Regions from separate parts of the Marinovum sp. J2-8 genome, predicted to be linked through region 1. Evidence: riboswitches for the same ligand, from Rfam matches in the RefSeq annotation. Region 1 holds a riboswitch; each other region holds the start of a gene.
The links. A riboswitch is a leader RNA that binds a small molecule or an ion and turns the genes downstream of it on or off. The one in region 1 is predicted to bind thiamine pyrophosphate.
Positions count from the first base shown of each region.

Region 2: another riboswitch for thiamine pyrophosphate. It lies ahead of AC0L4F_RS10165 (thiamine ABC transporter substrate-binding protein); the one in region 1 lies ahead of AC0L4F_RS02455 (Ykof family thiamine-binding protein).
Region 3: another riboswitch for thiamine pyrophosphate. It lies ahead of thiM (hydroxyethylthiazole kinase); the one in region 1 lies ahead of AC0L4F_RS02455 (Ykof family thiamine-binding protein).

Region 1 covers NZ_JBVVRZ010000001.1:487,991-491,263, forward strand. The annotation lists gene AC0L4F_RS02445 (ABC transporter ATP-binding protein) at 1-103, opposite strand, end outside; gene AC0L4F_RS02450 (ABC transporter permease) at 90-857, opposite strand; gene AC0L4F_RS02455 (Ykof family thiamine-binding protein) at 919-1,512, opposite strand; TPP riboswitch at 1,522-1,628, opposite strand; gene AC0L4F_RS02460 (SDR family NAD(P)-dependent oxidoreductase) at 1,791-2,543, shown strand; gene trpS (tryptophan--tRNA ligase) at 2,615-3,273, opposite strand, start outside.
Region 2 covers NZ_JBVVRZ010000003.1:151,843-155,115, reverse strand. The annotation lists gene aroC (chorismate synthase) at 1-1,088, opposite strand, end outside; TPP riboswitch at 1,180-1,285, shown strand; gene AC0L4F_RS10165 (thiamine ABC transporter substrate-binding protein) at 1,322-2,308, shown strand; gene AC0L4F_RS10160 (thiamine/thiamine pyrophosphate ABC transporter permease ThiP) at 2,284-3,273, shown strand, end outside.
Region 3 covers NZ_JBVVRZ010000004.1:206,650-209,922, reverse strand. The annotation lists gene AC0L4F_RS13960 (hypothetical protein) at 1-146, opposite strand, end outside; gene AC0L4F_RS13955 (LysR family transcriptional regulator) at 245-1,147, shown strand; TPP riboswitch at 1,260-1,356, shown strand; gene thiM (hydroxyethylthiazole kinase) at 1,404-2,192, shown strand; gene thiE (thiamine phosphate synthase) at 2,189-2,803, shown strand; gene thiD (bifunctional hydroxymethylpyrimidine kinase/phosphomethylpyrimidine kinase) at 2,800-3,273, shown strand, end outside.

The DNA of each region.
Region 1 (3,273 bases):
GGCCGATCAGGCAGGTGATTTGGCCCTCCGCCAATTCCAGTGACAGATTCTGCACCAATTGGGTGTCCGCTGCGGCGATGGTCAGCCCTTCAACCTGTAGCATCGTTGTCCCTCCGGAACCGGCGCCCGGTGGCCCGGTCGACCCCGTGCAAGAGCGCAAGCAACAACAAGGTCAGACAGGCAGAGACGACAACGGCGGCCAGCACCAGGTCGGCGCGAAAGTTGTTCTTTGCCGACAGGATATAAATCCCAAGACCGCGCCGCGCGCCTGAATATTCTGCAAAGATGGCGGCCACCACCGCATAGGTCGCCGAAATGCGCAGCCCGGCAAAGAAGGCCGACCGCGCCACGGGCAGGGTCGCGCGGCGAAACACGCTCCATTGTCCTGCGCCCATGGACACCAATTGATCCCGATAGGCCAGCGGCAGCCGGGCATATCCCGACAGCAGGCTGACCAGCATCGGGAAAAACGTCACGAGGATGACCAGCAATACCTTTGGCAACAGCCCGAAGCCGAACCACAACACCATAAGCGGCGCCAGCGCCACGATCGGCACCGTTTGGCTGGCCACCAGCAACGGCATCGCCCCACGGCGCAGCCAGGGCAGGAAATACAGGGCGACCGAAGTGGCAAATGCCACCAGCACCGACAGGCTGAACCCGGTTGCGGTCACCGTCAGGGTGGCCAGTGCATGGCTGCCGATGTCGGCCCGGTTCAACCACAGGCCGCGCAGCACATCATGCGGCGCCGGCAACACCAGCGGCGACACCGCCGCGCGGGCGCAATAGACCTCCCAGGCTGACAGCAACGCCAGCGCAATAAGAACGGTCGGAAAGCTCCGTTTCAGAAACGACATTGGTGTCTCCGATCGCAGGACCGCGCCCCTGCATCCTGTGCAGGGCGGCGGGTCGGTGCGTTCAGCGCAGGCTGGGGGAGTTGGCAGAGGCGGTCATGTCAATGGTGACATGGCCCTCGGCTGGGCCAAACCGCAGGAAAGCCTGCCGCAGAACCTCGAACACGGCGCCGGCGTCACCGCGCAGACGGGTGCAGAAGTTCTTGGATTTCAAAAAGGTGCCAGAACCTTTCAGAAAGTCGATGCAGCCATAAATCTCGTCCATATGGCCATCCTGGCCCAAGACATAGAGCGAGAACTGCACATCAATCTCGACCCCGGTGACCGGGGCATCGGTGACGGCCTGATGGGCCAATGTCTGGCGCTCTGCCAATGACAGCGATTGTGCCTTGGTCAGCGTCTCGCAATGACAAGAGGGGTCATCCGGTTCCCCGGGACAGCCGCGCGACAGGGTGACATGCATCGCGACATGATCCGGCTGGGCAGCAACCGTCGCAAACAGATCGCGGATCGCGTCGAACAATGGCCCCGGCGCGCCGACCATAAGCGTCGACATATCGTCGGTCTCGATCCGAAGATCCTGTTGATATGGGGTAAAGGCCTTGAGCCCGGACAGGATGACATCGACAAAATCGGATGTCATCGGGTAGAGTGACACTTGCGCGCCTATAAACATATGTGACCTCGCTCCGCTGGTATGATCCAGATCAGCTGTGGAGGGTTCACGCATCGTTGCGCATCTCAGCCCCGTTCGGGACACCCCTGGCTATTTCGCGTGCAACATTCATTGCATCGCCGGCCATGTCAAGCGCTGTTTGCCCGAGGGGCAGCCTTGGGCCGGATATGGCATTTGAGATCAGATTTTGGACCTCAAATATCATTGTCTGCCATGCCCTGCGGCCCTACCGATCAAGGGGAAAGACGTGGGAGGATGTTATGGACATCGAAGGTAAGACAATCTTGGTCACCGGGGCCAATTCCGGGCTGGGCGCGGGTGTGGCCGCGCGCCTGTTGGCCGATGGGGCCAATGTGGTGGGCATCGACATTGCCACTGACGGCGCGTCGCAGCACGACAGATTTGCGCTGGTCAAGGCCGATGTGACCGCGCCCGATCAGGTGGCTGCGGCGATCGAGACCGCCAAAAGCCGCTTTGGCGCGCTGCATGGTCTGGTCAATTGCGCCGGGATCGCGCCGGGACAGAAGATCGTCGGCCGCGACGGCCCGCATGATCTGGCGCTGTTTTCCAAGGCGGTTTCGATCAATCTGATTGGCACGTTCAACACCATGCGGCTGGCCGCCGAAGCAATGGCGGGCGGCGATGCCGGCCCCGAAGGCGAACGCGGTGTGATCATCAATACCGCCTCGATTGCGGCCTTTGACGGCCAGATCGGACAGGCGGCTTATGCGGCCTCCAAGGGGGGTGTTGTCAGCCTCACCTTGCAGGCCGCACGTGAATTGGCGCGCTCGGGCATTCGGGTGATGGCAATTGCGCCGGGTATCTTTGAAACGCCGATGATGGCCGGTCTACCACAAGAGGTGCAGGATTCCTTGGGGGCCAAGGTGCCGTTTCCGGCGCGGCTTGGGAAGGCGTCGGAATTCGCCGAGCTGGTGGCGGCAATTTTCGCAAACCCCATGCTGAACGGCGAGGTGATCCGCCTGGATGGCGCGCTGCGCATGACGGCGAAATAGCGGGGCGTGAGAGTCAGATTGCATTGGCCGCGGGGCGTGGATGTGCCCCGCGGCCTTTGTTCGGTTCCGGCCTAGCTGCGCACCATGCCGAGGATGTCATAGGTCTTGTCCAGGATCGGCGACGCAATGTCGCGCGCGCGAGCGGCACCATGACCAAGGATGCGGTCGATTTCCGGCAGGTCATCCATAAGCCGCGACATCTCGGTCGAAATCGGCGCCAGTTTCGCCACCGCCAAATCGGCCAGCATCGGTTTGAATTCCGAAAACTGCTTGCCGCCGACATCACCCAGCACCTGATCGACGCTTTGGTCGTTCAGCGCCGCATAGATGTTGACCAGATTGCGCGCCTCGGCCCGGTCTTCCAGACCTTTGGCCTCGCTTGGCAGCGCCTCGGGGTCGGTCTTGGCCTTGCGGATCTTTTTCGCAATCGTGTCGGCATCATCGGTCAGATTGATCCGGCTGGCGTCCGAAGGATCGGATTTCGACATCTTTTTTGTGCCGTCCCGCAGGCTCATCACCCGGGTTGCGGCACCTTCGATCACCGGTTCCGGGATCGGAAAGAAATCGACGCCAAAATCATTGTTGAACTTGATCGCAATATCACGCGTCAGTTCCAGATGCTGTTTCTGGTCCTCGCCCACCGGCACATGCGTCGCGTGGTAAACAAGAATGTCGGCGGCCATCAGCGCAGGATAGGCCAAAAGCCCCAGCGATGCGTTTTCCTGATTCT
Region 2 (3,273 bases), on a different contig from region 1:
ACGTCGCCGCCCATCTGGCCGCGATGCATCAGGATATGATCCAGCAACACACAGGCCATCATCGCCTCGCCCACCGGCACCGCGCGGATACCGACACAAGGGTCGTGACGGCCCTTGGTGATGATCTCGGTCTCTTCGCCGGATTTGGTGATTGTCTTGCGCGTGGTCAGGATCGACGACGTCGGCTTGACCGCGAAACGCACCACCACATCCTGACCCGTGGAAATCCCACCAAGGATACCGCCCGCGTGGTTCGAGGAATAGACCGGCCCATCCGGCCCCATGAAAATCTCGTCGGCGTTTTCCGACCCGGTCAGCGCCGCCGTCGCCATGCCGTCGCCAATTTCCACCGCTTTGACCGCGTTGATCGACATCATCGCCGTGGCCAGATCGGTGTCCAGCTTGCCATAGACCGGCGCGCCAAGGCCCGCGGGCGCGCCCTGTGCGACGACTTCGATTACCGCACCCACCGAATTATGGGCATCCTTGCGCAAATGCCCAAGATAGGCATCCCATTCCGGCACCGCCGCTGCATCGGGCACCCAGAAATCATTACGCCCGATTTCGTCCCAATCAAACCGCGACCGATCAATGTGCTTTTCGCCCATCTGCACCATATAGCCGGTGATTTTCAGCCCCGGCAGCATCTGCGCCAGCACCGCCCGCGCCACGCCACCGGCCGCAACCCGTGCTGCGGTTTCGCGCGCCGACGACCGCCCACCGCCGCGATAATCGCGGATGCCGTATTTCTGCCAATAGGTGATATCGGCATGACCGGGGCGGAATTTTTCAACAATATCGCCGTAATCCTTGGACCGCTGATCGGTATTGCGGATCATCAACTGGATCGGCGTGCCGGTGGATTTGCCTTCGAACACCCCCGACAGAATCTCGACCGCGTCCGGCTCCTTGCGCTGGGTGGTGTTCTTGTTCTGGCCCGGCTTACGTTTGTCCAACCAAATTTGCAGGAACTCTGCATCAATCTCCACGCCCGGGGGGCAGCCATCAACGGTCGCGCCCAATCCCGGTCCGTGGCTTTCGCCCCAGGTGGTGACACGGAACATGCGGCCAAAGGTGTTATAGCTCATGACAAACCCTCCATTTCCTTTCGTCTAAGCCGCCACTGGCCGGGTCTCAAGCACAATTGGCTTGTGGCGCATAGGGCAAAGCCCTAGAAATGGCCTCACCTCGGGGTGCTGATCCATATGACCAGCTGAGATGCACATGCGAACCCGTTGAACCTGAACCGGCTAGAACCGGCGGAGGGAAGGTCGATTGCGCAAGCATGCCCCTACTCCGCCCACAACATTTGGAGAGCCCCATGCTGGGACGCACCATCGTTGCGGGACTTGTTGCAGCTTCGGCCACCGTGGCCGCGGCGGATACCCCCGTTTTGACAGTATACGCAGGCGATTATTTCAATTCCGAATGGGGCCCCGGCCCCGGGATCGAAGCCGCGTTTGAGGCCCGTTGCGACTGTGATCTGCAATACAAGACCGGCGATCTTCTGCCCCGCATCCTGTTGGAGGGCGAACGCACAGAAGCCGACGTCGTGATCGGTCTGACATCGGACATCACCAAAAAGGCGCGCGACAGCGGGCTGTTTGCCCCACATGGCGCCGACATGTCGGCATTGACCCTGCCGGTGGACTGGACGGATAAGATCTTTTTGCCGTTCAACTATGGCCACACGGCGTTCATCTATAACAACGAACTGATCGACACCCCGCCAGCCTCGTTCGAGGCACTGCTTGACGCGCCGGATGACCTCCGGTTGGTGATCCAGGACCCGCGGTCGTCGATTTCCGGTCTGGCCCTCGTGCTTTGGGTGCAGGCCGTCTATGGCGACGGGGCCAAGGCAGCCTGGGAAAAGCTCGCGCCGAAAATCGTGACAGTGACCAAAGGCTGGTCAGAGAGCTACGGGCTTTTCACCGATGGTGAGGCCGACATGGTGCTCAGCTACACCACATCCCCAGCCTATCACATCATTGCCGAAGAAGACCTGACCAAATCGGCGGCGATTTTCCCCGAGGGGCATTACTTCATGGTCGAACTGGTGGCGAAGCTGGCCGGCACGGACAACCCCGATCTGGCCGATCAATTCATGCAGTTCATCCTGACCGAGGAATTCCAGTCGATGATCCCGACCTCGAACTGGTCATTGCCTGCGGCGCTTCCGGTCGAAAAATGGCCCGAAGGGTTCCGCGAACTGCCGATGCCGGAAAAGGTGCTGTTCTATTCAGAAGATGAAGCGGCCTCGCTGCGGGATACAGCGATCGAAGCATGGCGCAGCGCGCTTTCGCAGTAACGCTGCCTTTCGTTTGGGCGCTTTTCGCTGCGGGGCTGGTGATCGGCCCCGTGGTTGCGGTGATTATGCGTGCCGGGGGCCTTGGCGGCCTTGGCACGCCGGAATATGCCGCCCTGTGGTTCACGATCTGGCAGGCGGCGCTGTCTGCGGCGGTGAGCGTCGTTCTGGCCATTCCGGTAGCCCGCGCCCTGTCGCGGCAACAGTTTCCCGGGCGCGGCGCATTGATCGCCCTGCTTGGCGCGCCGTTTATCCTGCCGGTGATTGTCGCGGTTCTGGGCTTGTTGGCGGTTTTTGGCGGCAATGGTCTGGTGAACCAGATCGGCGGCTGGCTGGGCCTGCCGCGCATTGATATTTACGGCTATCACGGCGTGATTCTGGCGCATGTGTTTTTCAACCTGCCGCTGGCCACACGTTTGATTTTGCAAGGCTGGCTGGCGATCCCGGCGGAGCGGTTTCGCCTGGCCGCGTCGCTTGATGCGCCGATGGGCCGGGTGCTGGAACGTCCGATGCTGGCGCGGATCGCGCCGGGGGCTTTTGCGGTGATCTTCGTGATTTGCCTGACGTCGTTTGCCGTGGCGCTGACGCTTGGCGGCGGGCCAAAGGCCACAACCGTGGAACTGGCGATCTATCAGGCGTTCAAATTCGATTTCGATTTGGGCAAGGCCGCGACCCTGGCGCTGGTTCAACTGGCCATGGGCATGGCCGCCGCATTGGCCCTGTTCGCGCTGTCGCCCCCCGCTGGGTTGGGCGCCGGGCTGGACCGGGTGCCGCAGCGCTGGGATGGGCGCGGCCGTGTGGTGCGGATCGCCGATTTCTGTTGGATCGGCTTTGCGGCACTGTTCCTTTTGACACCGCTTGCCATGATCATTGTGTCCGGCCTGCCGGGGCTTTTGGCGCTGTCTGCGGATGTCTGGTCGTCTGCGTTACGATCGCTGAGCGTTGCGCTCGGCGCGACCGCATTGACG
Region 3 (3,273 bases), on a different contig from region 1:
TGGCGAGATTCATCTGTCGTCACCAAGGTTTCCCATGATGTCACGCCATCAAGGGCGACAAAGTCTTTGCGGGCAGCTTCGCGGATCGCATCGACTTGTGGGTCATCTTTCATCTTGAGAATGAAAATCTCGGTGATTTGCGCCATTGGTTTGTCCTCGTTTTGTGTCTTGCTGAGAACTTATGACGCTGATACCGTAAGGATAACCCACCTAATACCTAACGCAGTGATCGGAAAATCGAACAATGGCCCGTGGTGGTTTTGGAGATATCCGCGTCTTTGTTGAAGTGGCGCGGCGCGGCGGTTTCCGCGCGGCAGCAGAACACCTTCAACTGGCCCCGGCATCGGTTAGCGAAGCTGTGCAACGATTTGAGGATCGTCTTGGCGTCCGGCTGTTGGAGCGATCATCTCGGTCGGTTGCACTCACACCCATTGGCGAACAGTTCTACGCGAAAAGCCTTCCGGCAATCATCGAGCTTGAAGGGGCGATGAATGACTTGGATGAACAGAAGGATGAAGTCACGGGCACTCTTCGCCTGACAGCCCCGTATAGCGCAGGTCCGTTCTTTTTGGATGATCTGGTCGCGCGGTTTGCGCTTGAGTATCCGGGCGTCAATGTTGAGCTCATTTATGACGACAAGAAAGTTGACCTTCTTGCGTCCGGCGTTGATGCGGCCATTCGGTCGAATACGCTGCTTGGGCCAGACACCCACGCCGTACCGGTCGGGCCAGAGTTGGCAATGACCATTGTCGCATCGCCGCAATATCTGGACGAGAACGGCAGGCCGGAAAACCCGAAGGACATCTTGAATCATGACGCGATTTGCTACGCCTTCGGTATGGGAGGACAAAACGCGCCCTGGGGCTTTGATGGGCCGGATGGGGCCTATAAGATGCAACCGAAACCACGGATGGTGGCGAATGATATGCGGTCCTTGGTCTACTATGCAAAGCAAGGGCTTGGGTTGGCCTACCTTTATCGAGAAATTGCCGTGCCACATCTGGGCGAAGATGGCTTGACCGAAGTGTTAAGCGATCACCTCGCTCAATTGCCGCGATACTCTCTGAACTATCGCAGCAAGCGCAATATGACGCGCCGGCTCAGAGCTTTTGTGGATATGGCAAAGGCATCGCCAGCAGGAAAATAGAGGACATTACCGACCTCGGTCCGTTTTGAATAATGGGCTGGTTTTGATTGGCTTTATGTTGAGGTCGAATTTTACTCTGCATTTGACACTAGAACCGAAATCGTTAGCATCAAGCGCACAACAGGGGCATCCGGCATCGGTCGGGTTGAGACGTACCCTTTGAACCTGAACCGGCTCATACCGGCGTAGGAAGTTGTGTTTGCCCCTGTGATTTATTGGGTCAAACCGATTCCCTTCGTCTTAGAAAGGGATGCATATGAACCAACCTTCACACGATCTGAACGCCATGCGTGCGGCGGCACCGCTGGTGCAAAACATAACCAACTATGTGGCCATGAATGTGATGGCCAACATCATGCTGGCGGCGGGGGCCTCGCCTGCCATGGCCCATGCGCGGGGCGAGGCCGCTGAATTCGCGGGTCTGGCGTCTTCGTTGAGCATTAACATTGGCACACTTGATGATGAATGGGCCGCTTGCATGCAGATCGCGGCCAAGGCGGCTGGTGAAAACGGAAAACCGTGGGTTCTGGACCCTGTTGCCGTGGGCGCGACAGAATTGAGACGCGAGCTTGGCACACGCTTACTGGCATTGGGCCCAACGGTGATCCGCGGGAATGCGTCTGAAATTCTCGCCTTGTCAGGCGCTTCGGCGCAGGGACGAGGTGCCGATGCCGCTGATCCCGTCTCTGCCGCCGAGATTGCCGCGCGTGATCTGGCAATACGCACAAACGCCGTTGTGGCGGTGACAGGAGAGGTCGATTTCGTCACGGATGGTACACAGTCAGCACGTATCGCGAACGGCGATCCGATGATGCCCCGCGTCACTGCTTTGGGATGTTCGTTGACGGGCGTTGTGGCCGCGTTTTGCGCAGTTGCCCCGCCGTTTGAGGCAACAGTTTCCGCGCTGGCCTATTACGGTGCCGCAGGCGAAGTGGCGGCGCAAACTGCCCGTGGTCCCGGCAGTTTTCAGGTGGCGTTTCTGGATGCCTTGTTTGCAATGACCGGCGACGAGCTGGACGCAATGGCGCGGATCGAGGCCGCATGATCCCGCCCCTTTGCTTCATCACCGATGCCGATGCACCGTTGCCCATTGTCGATCAAGCCGAACAGGCCGCGCGCGGTGGGGCGGCCTGGGTTCAGTTGCGCCACAAGACACTTGACGACGCAGGTTTTGCCGATCTTGCAAAGGCCCTGCGCGCGCGGCTTGATCCTTTGGGTGCGAAGTTGATCTTGAATGATCGTGTGGAGATCGCCTGCACCTTGGGGTGTTTTGGCGTGCATGTCGGTCAATCTGATGGCGACCCTGCCGAAATTCGCGCGCGGATCGGGCCGGATGCTGTACTTGGCCTGTCGATTGAAACGCCGGCGCAGATGGCGGAAGTCCCTCTTGGCTGTGTCACGTATCTGGGCGTCGGTCCGGTGCGCGCAACAGCCTCCAAGCCCGACCACGCCCACCCGTTGGGCTTTGATGGTCTGGCGGATATCACCCGTGCGGCGGCGTTGCCCTGCATGGCCATCGGCGGGCTGACCGCAGCGGACGTGGCCAGCGTGCGTCGCGCGGGATGCACAGGCATCGCAGTGGTATCGGCTATTTCCCGCGCGCGAGAGCCGGAACGTGCAGCCCGTGGCTTTCTTGATCAATGGAGCGACATATGATCCCCAATATCCTGACCATTGCGGGATCGGACCCTTCAGGCGGGGCCGGTATTCAGGCTGACATCAAAGCGATTTCCGCCAACGGCGGCTACGCAATGGCGGTCATCACTGCGTTGACGGCCCAGAACACACAGGGCGTAACAGCGGTCGAAATGGTGTCCGGCCCAATGATCGCAGCCCAGATTGCCGCGCTCCGCGCGGATATCGACATTCACGCGGTCAAGATCGGGATGCTGGGGGATGTCGCGACAATCGAAACCGTGGCGAACGCGCTTGAAGGATTGGATGTACCCATTGTACTGGACCCCGTCATGGTGGCCAAAGGCGGTGACAGGTTGCTGGCGGCAGATGCCGTTATGGCCCTACGCGAACGCCTTTTGCCGCGCGCCAGCGTGTTGACGCCAAACCTGCCCGAAGCTGCGGACCTTTTGCAAACGACTGAGGCCACAACCCTGGAAGAGATGAGAGAC